2 regions of the Staphylococcus sp. NRL 16/872 genome follow, and region 2 is predicted to be linked to the other one. Evidence: predicted binding sites of a transcription regulator. Region 2 holds the regulator's gene; the other holds the start of a gene.
What was found. Region 2 encodes LexA, which represses DNA repair genes until DNA is damaged. Its sites were predicted from a motif close to CGAACATATGTTCG; they were not measured.
Positions count from the first base shown of each region.

Region 1: a site for LexA is predicted at 6,492-6,505, ahead of MT340_RS01355 (YolD-like family protein). Genes of this name have one in related genera too.

Region 1 covers NZ_CP119327.1:276,923-286,789, forward strand. Annotated here, with positions in the region: gene MT340_RS01335 (amidase domain-containing protein) at 1-1,069, opposite strand, end outside; gene MT340_RS01340 (YhgE/Pip domain-containing protein) at 1,410-4,226, shown strand; gene MT340_RS01345 (hypothetical protein) at 4,543-5,076, opposite strand; gene isaB (immunodominant staphylococcal antigen IsaB family protein) at 5,275-5,796, shown strand; gene MT340_RS01355 (YolD-like family protein) at 6,070-6,468, opposite strand; gene MT340_RS01360 (hypothetical protein) at 6,845-7,465, opposite strand; gene MT340_RS01365 (arginine repressor) at 7,750-8,214, shown strand; gene arcA (arginine deiminase) at 8,571-9,806, shown strand; gene arcD (arginine-ornithine antiporter) at 9,845-9,867, shown strand, end outside.
Region 2 covers NZ_CP119327.1:1,510,597-1,520,463, forward strand. Annotated here, with positions in the region: gene MT340_RS07565 (YneF family protein) at 33-275, opposite strand; gene tkt (transketolase) at 458-2,446, opposite strand; gene MT340_RS07575 (DUF896 domain-containing protein) at 2,546-2,788, opposite strand; gene sosA (DNA damage-induced cell division inhibitor SosA) at 3,071-3,304, opposite strand; gene lexA (transcriptional repressor LexA) at 3,447-4,070, shown strand; gene MT340_RS07590 (CAP domain-containing protein) at 4,299-5,315, opposite strand; gene guaC (GMP reductase) at 5,340-6,323, opposite strand; gene rpsN (30S ribosomal protein S14) at 6,478-6,747, opposite strand; gene rpmG (50S ribosomal protein L33) at 6,949-7,098, opposite strand; gene MT340_RS07610 (catalase) at 7,179-8,702, opposite strand; gene MT340_RS07615 (amino acid permease) at 8,915-9,867, shown strand, end outside.

The DNA.
Region 1 (9,867 bases), 1.2 Mb from region 2:
ACTCATAATCCTTATGTGTTTTAGTGGCATCTTCGCTATATTTATCAAGTACTGAGTCTAATACTGATTCTGAAAAGCTGCCCCCTTTAGACTCGCTATCAGATTGAGATGTATCATGTGAAGATGGTTGCTCACTAGTATTCTCTTCAGTAGATGATTTATCTTCACTAGAAGCATTATTTTCTTCATTAGTATTAGGTTCATCGCTACTTTGAGTTGAATCTTTATCACTTTGATTGTCTGTAGTATCTGTAACTAAGTCATCAATCGCATCTAATGCTTTACTAATACTTGCATCATCTTTACTTTCGCTTGAACTAGCATTTGATTGTGTATTAGCTGCCCCTTTTTCTTGTTGTGGCATTTCTGTTGATCCTGACTGTTCAGATGTAGCATCCTCAGCTTGTGTACTATTCTCACTGTGAGTTGTGCTAGATTGAGATGTGGATGCTTTTTGATTCGAATTGCTAGTATTAGCACTGTTGTCTGAAGAAGCATTGTTAGCAGAATCTTTAGAATGCTCAACATGTTCATAATCAGAAATATCACTATCAAAGTTAAATAATGAAGCGATTAAATTCGTTAAACTGAAACCATCATCAAATACATTAGGGTCTAGGAAATGTGAAGAATGATTGTCAGTTAAGTTCGGAATATCAAATAATGGCGCTAATGGCGTATGATAAAACGAATTATTATGAGATGATGCTTTATCCGTTTGTTGACGATTTGAACGTGTTGTTTCATTTTTTTTAGATGTTTTCTCATTCACAGATTCTTTATGAGCAGTTTCTTTATGCGAGGTTGGCGTTTCTTGTGATTTGTCTTCTTCCGTACTTTGTGAACCCTCTTGTGAGTCGGTTGAGTTAACATCGTCTTCATGTTCTGCGCTTGTACTCTCTTGAGTGTTAGTTTCTTCAGTTGAGGCTACATCTTCATCATTATGAGTACGTGATGCTTCTGCTTTACTTTCGTCAGTCGTATCTTCAGCGTGGGCAAGACTAGACGTAAAGGTTGGAAAGACGAGGGTAGTAGTTAATAAATAGACGATTAATTTTTGCTTCGACATAGCTTTTGTTTCCTCCTATTAGTATGCGAATAGACTGTAGACAAACCCGTTCACTCTTTGCCGTCTCATACATTGTCTTAAAGCAAGAAGTAAAGTCCCGTCGTTGTGTATTTCGACTTGTCTATTGATAAGGGTGTTCTTTCAGTCTTGATATTTTACAGTACTTCCTCTATAGGTTCTTATTTGTTATAATGCTAGTTAGAAAAAAATATGGTTGATACTTATCAACTAATTATTACTTTACTCAATAAAAGTATTATACTAACTCTATAAATAAAAAAACAACGCTTAACTCAAATTTGATATCAAATCTTAATATTTCATTCGTAGGAGTGTGACAATGAAAAACGCACTAAAATTATATAAAACGGACTTAAAGCGTGTGGCGAAAACGCCTGCTGTCTGGGTGATTCTCCTAGGTTTAGCCATCTTGCCATCATTCTACGCTTGGTTCAACCTTTGGGCGATGTGGGACCCATATAGTAATACCAACCATGTCAAAGTGGCTGTTGTAAATGAAGACCAAGGTGATGAAGTCCGTGACAAAAAAATTAATGTCGGTAATACGCTTGTCGATACATTAAAAAAGAATAAGAAATTTGACTGGCAATTTGTTAGCCGGGAAAAGGCAGACCATGAAATTAAAATGGGTAAATACTATGCCGGCATATACATACCAAAAGAATTCTCTCATCAAATCACCGGCACATTAAGAAAGAAACCACAAAAAGCAGATATAGAATATAAAGTGAATCAAAAAATCAATGCTGTCGCACCAAAAATGACAGATACAGGTTCAACTGTGATTGTCGATGAAGCGAATAAACAATTTAATTCCACAGTAACCAAAGCTATTCTTCAAGAGGCGAATAAAGTCGGCATTCAACTTGAAGATGAAATTCCAACTATTAATAAAATTAAAAATGCAGTTTATGCTGCCCATAACTCATTGCCAAAACTGAATAAAATTGCAAATGGTATCGTGTATCTTAATGACCATCAAGATCAATTAGATAACTACGCGAATCGCTTCCGTTCGTTAGGCAATTATAAAGATGATGTTTTAGATGCTCAACAGAAATTAAATGACGTCAATGCAGCGATTCCATCACTAAATGAGAAAGCGAAACTCATTTTAGCACTCAATGCATACATGCCGAATATCGAACGCGTGCTTGATGTAGCGTCAAATGATATTCCAGCACAATTCCCACGTCTCAATAGAGGTGTAGATATTGCGAGCCAAGGTCTTGATTTAGCGAATACTCGTTTAAATGACGCCCAAGATTATCTAACTATGGCACAACAACGTGTGGGTGATTATCAAGAAGCGACTAGCCGTGCGCAAGATGTCAATGGTCAAGCGAATAATGCCTTGCGTCAACAAAGCACATCAGGCATGCCTCCTTATAAAGTGCAACCATTGAGTAATAATAGTAGCAAGGGTACTTTAAATAATGATCAAATCGTCTCTAAGGATGATGTTAAAGCCATGAACAGCGCACTTGCTGAAGCATTGTTAACGATATCTGATAATGCGGATACGCAGACTAAAGCGACACAATCAAATGTTAAATCCTTAAAACATATTACTTATGGGATTATTGGTTCAAATCGACCAACTGAATTTAATGACGTGTTACGCAATATTAAAGTGCGTTTTGAAAATGAGACAAAAAACAACCAACGACTCGTAGATATTTTAAAAGAGTTAGAGGATAAAGAACATGTGGACCTAACATATCAAATTCAACAAATTGAGTCTGCAAACAATCGTATCAATAGTTCTGTACGCTCTATTAATCAACTTATCGATGCATTAGAAAATGGTAGTTCAGGTAAAGCGGAAGCGGTTAATGTCTTACGTGGCTTACCAAGTTTAAATACAGGATTAGGTCAATATCGCAGCTTTTTAAAACATAATCTAAATAATCGTTTATTATTGGTATCTAACGACATTACAAAACAATTAAATAAAGGCCAAAATACATTATCAGGTGTTCAATCTAAATTAAATACGATTAATCAAGTAATTACAGCTGGTCAACAGATTGTGACACAAGGCCAAGGTCGAGTAGCTACAATTCAAAGTGAGTTGCCAACATTAGAACAAAGCTATATCAAAGCAATGCAAACAGCTCAATCTTACTTCCCAACTGTTAAACAAGATGTGGCGAAAGCGGCAGACTTTGTACGTAACGATTTACCTAAATTAGAACAACGATTAGCGAACGCTACAGCGACAGTAAATACAAACTTGCCTACATTATTTAATAAATATGACAACGCAGTTAATTTATTAGATAAAAATCAACCACGTGCTAAAGAAGCATTGGCGAATTTAGCGAACTTTACGCAAAATAGATTGCCAGATATTGAAAAGGATTTAAATAAAGCAAATAAAATCTTCAAAAAATTAGATAAAGATGATGCAGTAGATAAAGTCATTGATGCTTTGAAAAATGACTTGAAAAAACAAGCAGATGTGATTGCGAATCCAATTGATAAGAAACAAGTGGACGTCTTCCCAGTTAAAGACTACGGTTCAGGCATGACGCCATTCTATACATCATTATCAATATGGGTAGGAGCATTGTTATCAGTGAGCTTATTATCCGTTGATAATAAACATGAAAGCTTGAGAGACGAATTAACTAAACGCCAAATTTATTTAGGTAAAGGCGCATTCTTTATATCAATGGGCTTACTTCAAACCTTCATTGTAGTAGTAGGTGATTTATTAATCTTGAAAGCACAAGTGGAATCACCAACCTTGTTCATACTGGTAGCACTGTTTGGATCGATCGTCTTTAATACGATAGTTTATACATGTGTATCGTTACTTGGTAACCCAGGTAAAGCAATTGCGATTATTATGTTGGTATTACAAATTGCAGGGGGCGGTGGTACATTCCCAGTAGTGACAATGCCTAAATTCTTTCAAACGATCTCGCCTTACTTACCATTTACGCATGTAATTGATTCATTACGTGAAACAGTAGGTGGTATCGTACCAGAAATTTTAATTACGAAATTGCTTATATTAGCATTATTCGGTCTTGCTTTCTTTATAGCGGGTGTCTTAGGAAAACCTATCCTAGATCCTATCATGCGTAAGGTTTCTAAACGTGTGGATGAAAGTAACGTGACTGAGTAACTTGTAGTAATTCTAAGATAGATATTTACTCATTCTGTCGTGATGCTTGCCTAGGGGAGCTGGGTCGAGCCTTGGTCTTGTAAAGCAGTTCTTAGATGAATGTTACTCATTTTGTTGCGACGCTTTCTTGCGGGAAAGGCTTAAGCCTGTAGTCTTAAGCTCTTTCTTTTCCGCCAAGAGTCGCGCAACATCATTCGTTATTCATCTTAAGAATTACTTAAACGTTATTGCACTTAGTTGTATTCTTAATTAAATTAATAACAAATTTAAACCGCCTAATGGGTAGTTGTGAAGACTACGTATTAGGCGGTTATTTTTAATTGGTTTTGTTATTTGAGTTGCTATTCTGTGTTGAGCTATTACTGTTTTGTGTTGAATTAGTCTGTGCTGAATTATTTTGTTGTGTGTTTTGTTGGCTATTTTGCTGTGTACTGTTTTGTTGTGTACTTTGTTGTTGAGATGTTGAAGGTTGGTTTGTATTTTTCTCGGTTGTTGCGCTTTCTGTGCTATTTTTTCTTGAGTTGCTTGCTTGTTCTTGTGTTTGTGTTGTTTCTTGTGTTTTATTTGCTTCAGTATTATCAGAGTTACTTTGATTTGTATAATTTTGTTGTGTATCTTGAGTTGCTGGTTCATATTGGGCATTTTCGCCATTATCTGTTGTATCATCTTGGTCTTGTGTATTTTCTTCAGTTGTACTTTCTTTTTTCTGATGCTTCTCTTTTTTCTCATGCTTTTCAGTCGGGTTGTCTTGCTTGGTATTTGAATTTTTATGTGTTGCTGCAAAAAATATTGAGAAACCTAATGCAACAATCAGTAATACGATCACTATACCTGCCAATACTTTTTTCAAAATATGGTCCTCCGTTTTTCTTTCATTTATTTTATTATAATGAAATTTCATAAAATAGATAGTATATAGCCATTTTTATAATATTACATTTTGTTTACTAAATTTCATGATAAATACATCTAAAGTACAGTGTGTGTGGATGAGCATTGTGTAATAATAAAGAGGTATTATTAATCCAATACAGAAAGAAGGACTATCATGAATAAAATAGTAAAAACTATTGCTTCAACAACTCTAGCATTTGGAACACTTTTAGGCGTTAGTGCAACGGTGTTACCAGTTCAACAAACGGCACATGCTGCAGTTAAACCACATTATTCTTATAATGGTTACATCGATAAAGATGCTAAATTTTTAACTGACAAAAACTTTGTAAACGCTGTTAAACATGACAATGTGAAATTTAGTGGAATTACACTTGCGCCAACTAAAGATACGAAAGTGGTTGAAAAGTATAATCAAAAATTTACGGGTGTAACTAAAGACGGTAAGAAAGCAAATAAAGTTCAATTTACAGTTAAAGGGGACTTAACATTAAACCAACTTAATAAAGCATACGGTAAAGATTTGAAGAAAGTCAGTGGAAACACGAATGATAAAACAAGTGGTATGTTTGAATACAGACCTGTACAAAAGGGCTTAGCTACTACATTTGTTGTAAATCATGGGCGTGTGGTAGAGGCAGATATTAGTTATGCTGGTTTCACAACTAGTAAATAATTATTATTTTGAAAAGTAAAAAATGAATAGCTAACAATAAAGAAAATGAGCATGGGACATTGTTAAGTGTCACAAGCTCATTTCACATTTTGGCAGTAGCTAACTGAATTGAAAATGCGCTTATATCAAGCTTTTTTCAATTCTAGTTATCCTTGCCTGGCGGGCGAGGCCCCAACATAGAGACTTTCGAAAAGAAAGTCTACAAACAAAGCAAGTTGGGGATACGACGAAATTATTTTGATTTCTGTCCCGCCCCCGTTTTTTCTTTAGTGATTATTCAACGTTACAAATAATGGCAAATTCAAGTTTCATGGTTTGGGAGCCATTTTCATTACTAATGGTAATACATTGATTTAACATATCAATACGACGTATATAGGCAGCGATTGAATGAATATAACCATTCCTCCAATAACTAATCATTGCGAGTTGATGTTGTGTGTATTTCTGCGTTAATTGTCGGTTTAATGTATCAAATTGATCTTCTGACAGTGAGGGCATAGTAATTTTATTCTGTTCTTCGATAAATTCACGTAAACGCTCATATTGTTCAGGCATTGTCGCAAAGGGGGCCCACTTAACCATACCGCGCCCTTGGGGGATATTAGGGTCTAAGTATTCTCTAGGAATTTTTCGATAATCTGTTTCATGTTTGTATTCTTCTGGCATCATTTTCATCACCTCATCATCATTATAGAACATAAGTTCGTATAATTGAAGAGGGTTCTTATAATATAAATAAATTTTATATATTTCATAAAATATAATGAATTATTATGTGAAAAGACAAAAATAAGGTCATAAGTTTAACAAAGGGGAAGTAAACTTATGACCGATAGCTATTACATAATATAACTTTTTGTGAAGGAGTTAATGAGGATATTACTCCTATGGGTAGTATAACACAATTTATATAAAAAGATTATTGTTTGAATTGTGAAATTTAATTTCACATAATTTTAATAAATTTATAAAACTAAGTATTTAGTCTCCATTAGATTTGTTTTTTTGATGCTATAAATATTGTGTGTAAATCACATATTTAATGTTATTTTTTATTACCGTAATGACCTACATTATGCGTATTGTGATCGATCACTTTACCAGTTGTTTTATTGACATAGATGACTGATGCACCATTGCCACCTTGTTCTGCATATACGACAGGGACGTAACCTTTAGGTAAATCGCTGTATCGTGATACATTTTTATCCACTTTAAGACCCATGCTATTTTCAATTTCTATTTTATGGCTATTGAAGTATTGTTTCGCAACACTCATTATTTCACCATTAGAAAGTTGTCGTTTTTTATCATAGTTACCAACATTGTGAGTATTGCGATCGATGATTTTACCAGTTGTCTTATTAACATAAACTGCTGCTGAACTATTAGCCCCTCTTTCTCCGTATACGACAGGAACATAACCTTTAGGTAAATCAGTAAAAAGAGAAGTGTTTTTAGCTACTTTAATACCAAAACTGTTGTCTGTTTCAATGTGACTTTGTTTAAAGTATTGTCTAACGATATTTTCGATTTGAGTATTTGATAATTGTTTTTGTGTGGCATGTGCTTCGTTTGAATGAATTGCTTCAGTTGAATATCCAACTCCTAATACAGTTCCAAGTGCAATAACAGATGACAAAGTAATTTTAGTAAATTTATGCATAGTCAAATCTCCTTTATATAATTTAAATAGTAGGTCTTTTGGAAAAGTATTACTATTTGATTACAATATTACTTTCGTTTAATTTGTGTAAAATTTGTTAATTGTTATATAAATCTAGATTTGGAATAATTGTTCATGAAATGGATAAACAATTGTATGCAAAATGATGATAACTTAGAAGTGATAGACAAGTATAAGCCATGCTAAAGGTGAGGGCTTGTCGAAAAAGTATAGGGATTGAAAGAGTTTGTCTTCAATCTCAGGGATTAGAGGAGTTTATAACCATGAAAAAAAGTAAACGTCTAGATCTCATCACAACTGTTGTGAAGCAAAATCGTTTTAAGAAAAAAGAAGATATTGCAGTTTATATCGAGCAACATTTTGGTGTGCGATATAGTGTTACGACAATTGCACGTGATTTAAAGGAATTAAAAATCTTTAAGATGCCTGTAGCAGGGCAACAATCGTTTTATAAAAAGTTAGATAACACACGTGAAACAGATGCGAAAGCTAAATTGCAGCATTACTATGAGGCTGAAATTCAAAAGATTATTATCCAAGACAGTTATTTATTAATTAAGACGTCACCAGGATTTGCACAATGTATCAATTATTTTATTGATCAAATGGAATTAAAAGAAGTGCTAGGTACGGTAGGCGGTAATGATACACTCATGGTTCTGACTGGGTCGCCTGATATGGCACACTATGTGCATTATAAATTATTTAATCATAAATATGCGAATTAATGCATAATATATATAGTAGTATTGTTAATTAATCTTCTTTATAATTATTTATGAAATGCTGATAAATGAGTATTTCTAATATTTTCATTTTCAAAAAATATCTTTAAAAATGGGAATGATTATAAATGCAAAATATTGAATAAAAAACTTTTGCAGGGTAAATAGTCATAGGTAAATGAATGAAATATGCACAGTTAATCATAAATAACGTGTAAAACTGTATATTCAATCAAAAAAGTGTATTGGATAACCAAAAAGTATGAGGTAATAGACATTTGGTATGTGAAATAAATCACATAAAAATATTTGTAAGCGCTTTATACTTTAGCTGTAGATAAATAAAGGAGGAAATGAATATGACTCAAGGACCAATTCAAGTAAACAGTGAAATCGGTAAATTAAAAACAGTATTGTTAAAACGACCTGGTAAAGAATTAGAAAATTTAGTGCCAGATCACTTAAGCGGTTTGTTATTCGATGATATTCCTTATTTAAAAGTAGCGCAAGAAGAGCATGATAAATTCGCGCAAGCGCTTAGAGATGAAGGCGTGGAAGTCGTTTATTTAGAAAAGCTTGCTGCTGAAGCTATTGCAGATAAAGCGGTACGTGAACAATTTATTGACGATATTTTAGCAGAATCTCAAAAAACGATTTTAGGCCATGAAGAAGAAATTAAAAAGTATTTTGAAACGTTCTCAGATCAAGAATTAATCGACAAAATAATGGCTGGGGTACGTAAAGAAGAAATTGAATTAGAAACAACGCATTTAGTGGAATATTTAGATGATAAATATCCATTCTACTTAGACCCTATGCCAAACTTATACTTCACTCGTGACCCTCAAGCATCTGTAGGTAGAGGAATGACAATTAACCGTATGTATTGGAGAGCACGTCGTAGAGAATCACTTTTCATCACATATATTTTAAAACATCATCCACGTTTTAAAGATGCAGATGTGCCTGTATGGTTAGATCGTAATTCACCATTCAATATTGAAGGTGGCGATGAGTTAATCTTATCTAAAGAGGCATTAGCGATTGGTATTTCTGAACGTACTTCAGCACAAGCTATCGAACGTTTAGCTCGTAACATTTTCAAAGATGAGTCTACAACATTCAAGAAAGTTATTGCGATTGAAATTCCAAATAGTCGTTCATTTATGCACTTAGATACAGTATTCACAATGATTGATTATGACAAATTTACAGTGCATTCAGCTATCTTTAAAGAAGAAAATAATATGAACATTTATACAATTGAATATGATGAAGCGAAAGATGATATTAAAATTACGCATTCAAGTAAATTACGTGAAACATTAGCAGAAGTGTTGGGTGTCGACAGCATTGAATTTATTCCTACAGGTAATGGAGACGTCATTGATGGTGCACGTGAACAATGGAACGATGGCTCAAACACATTATGCATTCGCCCAGGTGTAGTTGTAACGTACGATCGTAACTATGTATCTAACCAATTATTACGTGATAAAGGAATTAAAGTTATCGAAATCACAGGTAGTGAGTTAGTACGTGGACGTGGGGGCCCAAGATGCATGAGCCAACCATTATTTAGAGAAGATATTTAGGGAGACGACTAAATTTCCTAAATGTGAGGAGAATCTGTATGAGTGAATCAGGTGAAAATAA
Region 2 (9,867 bases):
AAACCTTTTAACGGCACAATCCTTCTTAAAAATTATTTTTTTGAACCTTTCATGTTTTGATCCATGTTTTTGTTCATCATAGTCATCATTTGATTAATTTTCTTTTGAGATGGTTTTTGTCCCATTTGCATCATCATCATACGTAACATTTCTTCATTAATAGGTGGGTTTTTTTTCAAATAATCCATCATATATTTTCTTGCTAAGAAGAAACCACCAACAAGTCCGATGATAAGCGCTAAAATGATTAATATTATCGCTAACCAAGTTGCCATTGTTTCACCCACTTTCTATACCTACTGAATTTTACTAAATAACTATCTTATTTTCAATAGCTAGTTTAAGAATAAAAACACATTTATTATGATAACAAATTAATGCATTACTTTGATACCTAAAATTTTATAAAAAAGAAGACTTTCGCGTTGAAAGCCTTCCTTTAAGCAAAGGTAATGATTTAGAATGTTCTAATTTGATTTAAAATATTTTCTTTAGTAAATCCATATTTTTCTACTACTAAATCACCAGGGGCACTTGCGCCAAATCCATCAATACCGATAACTTTACCTTCAGTACCGACGTATTTATGCCAACCAAGTGGTGAAGCCATTTCAATAGCAACACGTTTAGTAATGTCTTTAGGAATGACTGATTCTTTATATTCATCGCTTTGTTGTTCAAATGCTAACCAGTTTGGCATAGAGACTACTCTTACACCTTTGCCTTGTTTATCAAGATCTTTAGCCGCTTCAATAGCTAAGCTCACTTCTGAACCAGTAGCTAATAGTAGGTATTCTGGTTTAGTTTCAGTTTCATAAACTGTATAAGCACCTTTACGAACACCTTCTTCAACGGTAGCTTCATCTACATCTAAATAAGGAAGATTTTGACGAGTTAATACTAATGATGTTGGTGTTTGTTCAGATTCTAAAGCAACTTCCCAAGCTACTCTTGTTTCATTGCCATCAGCTGGACGGATAACATTCATATTTGGAATCGCTCTTAAACCAGCTAATTGTTCAATTGGTTCATGAGTGGGACCATCTTCACCAACTGCAATTGAATCGTGTGTAAAGATAAATGTTGAATTAAGTCCCATAATTGCTGATAAACGAAGTGCAGGTTTTAAGTAATCACTGAATACGAAGAAGGTTGCAGCGTATGGGTGAAGACCACCATGAGCTGCCATACCATTAACTGCTGCGCCCATTGCAAATTCTCTCACACCAAACCAAACGTTTTTGCCTTCAGGTGTGTTACGATCATAATCTGTAGCTTCTTTAACATTAGATTTGTTAGAACCAGCTAAGTCAGCAGAACCACCGAAGAATGAAGGCACTGATTTACTTAAAGCTTGGATAACTTCTCCTGAATCAGCACGAGTTGCAGCATTATGGTCGCTATCAAATTTAGGTAACTCATCTTTATAGTTTTTAGGTAATTTACCACTAATCGCTAATTTAAATTCTTCAGCTAATTCTGGATATTTATTAGAATATTCTTCTAATTTTTCTTTCCAAGCATCTTCATTTTCATTAGCACGTTTTAACATAGTTTTTTGGAAAATTTCATATACTTCTTCTGGCACATAGAAGCGTTTATCAGGATCTAAACCATAAGCTTCAAATGTTAATTTTCTTTCATCTTCACCTAATGGCGCACCGTGAACACCGTTAGTACCACTTACATTTGGCGCACCGAAACCAATAATTGTTTTAACTTCAATAATTGTAGGGCCTTTTTGAGACTTAGCTTTAGTAATAGCATTATCAATTTCTTCTAAATCATTGCCTTCTTTAACTAAGATATGATTCCATCCATAACTTTCGAAACGTTTTTTAGTATCTTCCGAGAATGATTTATTTAATTCGCCATCAAGAGAAATATCATTTGAATCATATAACACAATTAATTTATCTAATTGATTGTGACCAGCGAAAGAAGCAGCTTCATGAGAGATACCTTCCATTAAGTCACCATCAGAAGCTAATACGTATGTGTAATGATCAACGATATCGATATCTTCTTTATTAAATTTACCGGCTAAATGATCTTCTGCTAAGGCCATACCTACTGACATAGCTAAACCTTGGCCTAAAGGACCAGTTGTAACTTCTACGCCATCCGTATGTCTGAATTCTGGATGACCAGGTGTTTTTGAACCCCATTGTCTGAACTGTTTAAGTTCCTCTAATTCTAAACTTCCTGACACATGAAGCAGACTATAAAGTAAAGCCGAACCATGTCCTGCTGAAAGAATGAAGCGATCTCTATTAAAATAGTCTTTTGATTGTGGATTGAAGTTTAAGTGGCGTGTCCATAAAGTATAAGCCATTGGAGCTGCTCCCATAGGTAGACCTGGGTGCCCAGAATTTGCTTGTTCAATTGCATCAATACTTAGAGCACGAATAGTATCAATGGCTAATTGGTCTTTCTCGTTAAACATCTATAATACTTCCCTTCTACTAAATAATCTTTGTTATATTATAACTTAAATATATTGTTTTTGATAAGGAATTAAGCTTAGGGGTTTAGGCCTTATAATTTAGCCTTTGTGATTTTTGTTTTCTTCTTGAATTTTTTTCAATTTTTCTGGTGTTACGTCGTTTCCTTCTGGGTCTATTACTTTAGTACTTTCAATTTGTTGCTTAAATCCTTTTCTAAATGATTCTAAATAAGCTTTGCGTAATTTAGACTGTTCCTTTGCTTCAGCTTCAGTCAATCCTTGTTCTTTCTTCTTTTTAGCTAATTCATTAATTCTATCTATATTTAAATTGTCTTTAGTCAAGGCAATCACTCTCTCTTCAAATATAATATTTTTAATAATTACTTTATAAAATATAACAAAAAAATGTAGGTTAAAAAAGTTTTTGAAAAGCTATTTCTATTTTAACAAGTTACCAAAACCTTAAGTTACATATCTCATAGGATAAATATTAATACTCTTTCAACATTCTTTTTCACATTGAATACTTTCTTAAAATAAAAAGCATAAATACCTCGTCGAATTGGATGAGAAATTTATGCTTTGAAAATTTATATATATAACATCAGCCAACATTTTGAAATTTTATTGAACTAATGCGAACACTTTGTAATCTGTTTGTTCTGTATTTTCATCTTTTATGTTCTTATCGTCACTATTTAACATAGCTTTTTTAGAAATAGTATGGTCTGTAATTTCGTACGTTTGTTCCGTTTGTGAGCTATGATATAAACTAATGAAGAAAACTAGAAAAACTATGCAAGAAACCATAATTACAACAACATTGCTTATAAAATTACTAGTATATTTATTAATCATTGATTACACTCCTAGAACGTTTGTTTGTATTTATACTTTAACAGAACAGACGTTCCTAGTCAATACAAAAACGAACAAATGTTTGTTTTAAAGAAAAAATAATGCTATAATAACATTAAATAAACATAGGGAGTGCCTATATATGAGAGAATTAACAAAAAGACAAAGTGAAATATATGATTACATTAAACATGTAGTTCAAGTCAAAGGATATCCACCAAGTGTTCGTGAAATCGGAGAAGCTGTCGGTTTAGCTTCCAGTTCTACCGTTCATGGTCACTTATCAAGATTAGAAGAAAAAGGATATATTAAACGAGATCCGACTAAACCGAGAGCAATTGAAATTGTAAGTGAACAATCAAATGGTTCTATTAACATGGAAGAAACAATATATGTTCCAGTAATTGGTAAAGTTACAGCTGGCGTACCTATCACTGCTGTAGAAAATATTGAAGAATATTTTCCATTACCTGAGCATTTAACATCTACTCATAACAGTGATATCTTTATTTTAAATGTCATTGGTGAAAGTATGATTGAAGCTGGCATCTTAGATGGAGACAAAGTCATCGTTAGAAGCCAAACAATTGCAGAAAATGGAGATATAATTGTAGCAATGACTGAAGATGATGAAGCTACTGTAAAACGTTTCTATAAAGAAAAAAATCGTTATAGATTACAACCAGAAAACAGCACTATGAATCCTATATATTTAGATAACGTCACTGTTATCGGTAAAGTAATAGGTCTTTATAGAGAATTATAAGTAGCACTTGTTTTCTTAAGTTAACTATCTCTCTTATATATATATATATAAAGTAAAGAACTAGAGCTAGCTTTAAGCTAGCTCTAGTTCTTTTGTTTAACTGATTCTTTTTTGTTTAAAATATCTTTTACTTTATCAAGAATGTCTTTTTTATTTTGAGTATTAGTTGTCATAATATCAACTTCCTTATCAATAAAAAGATACCCCAAACATTGTATATTTAAACCATTATCCTGTATAATTTTCAGTCCAATATGGTTGACGATCATTATTGAAATCTACTCCAACACCTAACGTAGTAAAATTGGTGTTGAGTATATTTTTACGATGACCTAAAGAATTCATCAGCCCTTCGTGCGCAAAGATACTACTTGTTTGACCGTACGCTAAATTTTCTCCAGCTGCATCAAATGTAATACCATCTTCATGCAAACGATCAAAAGGCGAATTTCCTTGTAAATCGGTATGATCAAAGTAATTATTCTTAGCCATATCTTCACTATGTTTTCTTGCTGTATGAGAAACACTGTCTGAATAACTTAGCGTATTTAAGCCATGTTGTTTACGTTCGGCATTTACAAAATCATAATTTTGATATTCATAACTTTTTTCTAAAGTGGAAGAAGGCGCACCGTATTGTTGGGACAATCGGTTTTCCATTGCCTCACTTACTTGTAATAGTGCTGTTACACCATTATTATTATGTTTATCATAAAAGACAGTTGAATAAACATGGTCTTGATGGAAGACATCGTATTCATCATTTTTCACTTCAAAACGATATCTACCTTTAACTATTTCGTTTATCGGTTCACCCAACCGCTTTTCAACAACATCTTTAGGCGTATTATACTTTATTTTCGATTTTGACGTAATAATATTTTGATTACTATATAGTGCATTAACTTTATTATCAATATAACTTACCATGACAAAGTTATTATAATTACCATCATAATAAGTAAACCATTTTAACCCATATTCATTTGTAGACACTCGTTTAGGCTTACCTAATTGACGTTCAACTTTATTTTTCGAAGTGTTTAATTGTATATTGTTAATTGCAAATTCCTGATCTTTCGGAACTTTTAACGAATTATTTTTAACACTAGCGTCCCCATTCATCCAACTATGAACTTTTGCTTTAACGTTATTTTGTAAATGAATGAGTGGTTGGCTTTCATTAAGTGGCACTAATAGAATAACGAACAACAATAATAATGAAAATAAAAGAAACTTTTTAATAAGTCACACCTGCCACTTTAATAATTAACCTCTATCGCTATCCCCATTGAAGATTGAATTTCTTACAATCACATAATCTACTGTTGTTAATGACTTTAAATCTTTACCACCAGCATATGAAATTGAACTTTGGAGGTCTTGTTGCATTTCAACTAATGTATCTTTTAATGAACCTTTATGTTCTACAAACATTTTTTTACCTTCAACATTTTTGTGTTCACCTTTTTGAAATTCAGAAGCACTACCAAAATATTCTTTATAACGTTTACCTTCTAATTCAACAGTTTCACCTGGAGATTCTTCATGAGCTGCAAATAGTGATCCAATCATTACCATGCTTGCACCAAATCTAATAGATTTAGCAATGTCACCATGTGTTCTAATACCACCATCAGCAATAATTGGTTTGCGAGCAGCTTTACTACAAATATTTAATGCAGCTAATTGCCAACCACCTGTACCAAATCCTGTTTTAATTTTTGTAATACAAACTCTTCCAGGTCCAATACCTACTTTTGTAGCATCTGCGCCAGCATTTTCTAATTCTCTTACACCTTCAGGAGTTCCCACGTTACCTGCAATAACAAATGAATCAGGTAAATGTTTTTTAATATGTTTAATCATATTAATCACTGAATCTGAGTGTCCATGCGCTATATCAATAGTAATATATTCTGGAACTAATTCTTTTTCAGCTAATGCTTCAACAAATTGAAATTCATTTTTTTTAACACCTACAGAAATTGAAGCAAATAATCCTTTACCTTGCATTTTTTCGATAAATTGAATACGCCCCGCTTCATCAAAACGATGCATGATATAAAAATAATCATTTTCTGCAAACCATTCTGCAAGTTCTTCGTTCATAACTGTTTGCATATTTGCTGGTACAACAGGTAATTTAAAAGTCTTTGGTCCAAATTGAACCGTTGTGTCACATTCTGATCTGCTTTCTACAATACATTTATTTGGAATTAATTGGATATCTTCATAATCAAAAATTTTCATTTTATTTTATAGCCCCTATACAAATTAGTTTAACATTGAAAATACGAACAATTTACAAAACATTTACAAAAATCATTCATAATTTTCACCCTTATATACTTTACAACCTTTTAAATGTATTGTAAATGGACTAAAGTAGTACTTTTTAAAATAATTACCAACTTGATTTTTTTACACCCGGAATTTGTCCTTTATGTGCATGTTCTCTAAATGCAATACGAGACATTTCAAACTTTCTTAATACTCCTCTAGGTCTACCTGTCACTTTACATCTTCTTGTTAAACGTGTCGGTGATGAATCTCTTGGTAATTTTCTTAAAGCTTCATAATCACCTTTAGCTTTTAATTCTTTTCTTAATTCATAATATTGATTCACTAATTTTTCTCTTTTTATTTCTTTTGCAATCTTTGATTTTTTAGCCATAAATGATATCTCCTTTTATAAATCGTAATAATTACGTTTTATATATTAGCATATCTCTTATTATTTGCAAGTAAATTACAAAAGATTGAATAAAAAAACTGCTGACAAAATTTTTCTAACTTTGTCAACAGTCTTAGCTAAATAAAATATTTGAGCTTTTTAATACATTATCTTAAAATGTCGTATTTAAAAGATAAGGGATTATTTAGTCTCACGATGTAGCGTGTGTTTATTTAATCTTGGGCAATATTTCATCATTTCAATACGCTCAGGATTGTTACGTTTATTTTTAGTCGTAATATAGTTACGATCGCCACATTCTGTGCAAGCTAATGTTACATTAACGCGCATAGTTAACATCCTTTCTTGTCCAATTAGGAATTCTTACGATTTAAAATTATATCATAAGTACACATTATGCGCAATTAATATTAAAAATCTTGTTTGAAGTTTTCATATGTTTCATCTTCTGTTGTTTCTAAGTCAATATCATTAATATCAATGTCTAATGCTTTGGCAACGCCTCTACCATATTCTGGATCTGCTTTATAGCAATGACGAATATGTCTGCGTTTAACATCTTCTGTTACTCCATCCATTGCATTGGCTGTATTTTTAAAGATTCTCTCTTTAGCTGCATCTGATTGTAAACGGAATAACTTACCTGGTTGTTCGAAGTAATTATCATCATCTTGACGATAATTATATTCATAACCATCTCCATCTACAGGGAATGGTGGCTTTTTATATTCTGGTTGTGAATCATATACACCTTGATTATTTGGATAATAATGAGGACCACCACCTTGGTTACCATCAAGGAATCTCATTTGGCCATCACGACTAAATGGACATAAGTTTTCTACACCTACTCCTTTAGGTTGGTTAACCGGGATTTGCCAGTGGTTAACACCTAATCTATAACGCTGTGCGTCCCCATATGAGAATAAACGGCCTTGCAACATTTTATCAGGTGAGAAGTCTAAACCAGGTATAATGTTTGTAGGAGCAAATGCAGCCTGCTCTACTTCCATAAAGTAATTTTCAGGGTTACGATTTAATTCAAATTCCCCTACCTCAATTAAAGGATAATCTCCTTTATACCACACTTTAGTTAAGTCAAATGGATTATCGGGATGATTTTTAGCTTGTTCCTCAGTCATCACTTGGATATACATTTTCCATTTAGGATAATCTCCTCGTTCAATCGCATTATATAAATCGCGTTGAGAAGAGTCTCTGTCCATTCCTACAATTTCAGCTGCTTCATCATCTGTATAATTTTCAATACCTTGTTGAGTTCTAAAATGATATTTCACCCATACACGTTCACCTTTATCATTGTACATTGAATAAGTATGTGAACCAAATCCGTGCATGTTACGGAAACCTTTAGGCATACCTCTATCTGACATTAAGATTGTAACTTGATGTAGTGATTCTGGCACGCCTGTCCAGAAATCCCAGTTATTTTGTGGACTTCTCATATTAGTTCGTGGGTCACGTTTAACGGCACGATTTAAACTAATGAATAATTTTGGGTCTCTAAAGAAAAATACTGGTGTGTTATTACCTACTAAATCCCAGTTGCCATCTTCTGTATAAAATTTTAAAGCGAAACCGCGAATATCTCTCTCTAGGTCGGCAGCGCCTCGCTCACCTGAAACAGTTGAGAAACGTGCAAACATTTCCGTTTGTTTACCAACCTCTGAGAATATTTTTGCACTTGTATATTGCGTAATATCATTAGTTACTGTAAATGTGCCAAATGCACCTGATCCTTTAGCGTGCATACGACGTTCTGGAATAACTTCACGATCAAAGTGTGACATTTGTTCTAAATAATAAATATCTTGCATTAATAAAGGACCACGTGGACCTGCTGTCATGCTATTTTCTCTATCTGAAACTGGATGTCCGAATAAACCAGTCAATTTTTTTTCTTCTCTAGACATAGGTAAATCCCCTTTCGTTTCTTTATAATAATTATAATGTAGGAACTACTATAATTAAACCCATTTGTCTTATGACTAAAACTCAATTCACTATTTCTTAAAAAATCTGAAAATTAGGAATTTTTCGAACGAATTGTTCGAAAGTTATTGAATACTTACGCTAAAAGTTTTAAAATGATGTGTATATTTAATTTTTGGATAGGAGACAACATATGGAAGATAACAATATGAAACGTGGTCTTAATTCAAGACACATATCCATGATTGCAATTGGCGGAGCAATCGGTACAGGCCTCTTCGTAGCTACTGGTAGTGTAGTGGCTCAAGCAGGTCCTGGAGGCGCTATTTTAGCTTATTTATTAATTGGCGTCATGCTTTATTTTTTAATGTCATCAATTGGAGAACTTGCTACATTTTATCCTGTATCAGGTTCATTCAGTTCATATGCTACCCGCTTTGTAGATCCTTCTCTAGGTTTCACGATGGGTTGGCTATATTATATAATGTGGTCTTTAGTTTCAAGCGTGGACGTTATGGTTGCATCAAATGTTTTATTCTACTGGGATGTTTTTAAATTCTTCAGCCCACTCACTTGGAGTTTAATTTTTATTACTATAATATTCCTTTTAAATATTTTTACGGTTAAAGCATTCGGTGAAACTGAGTTTTGGCTTTCACTAATTAAAGTTATTACAATTATAGTATTTATAATTGTTGGTTTCTTAATGATTCTTGGCATTTTAGGTGGCCATACATATGGTTTTGAAAATTATACTAAAGGTCAAGCGCCATTTGTTGGTGGTATTTCTGGTTTCTTAGGCGTATTACTTGTGGCAGGCTTCTCTGTGGGTGGTACAGAGGTAGTAGCTGTAACTGCGGGTGAATCAGACAATCCTGAAAAAACAATGCCTAAAGCGGTTAAACAAGTATTTTGGAGAATTTTATTATTTTACGTGTTATCTATTGCTGTCATTGCAGCTATCATTCCTTATACAGACCCACTTCTGTTAAATGAAAATGAATCTGTATCACAAAGCCCTTTCACGATTGTTTTTGATAGAATTGGAATTGCTTTCGCTGCTTCTGTTATTAATGCAGTTATTTTAACTTCATTATTATCAGCGACAAATTCAGGAATGTATACTACAAGTAGAATGTTGTTCTC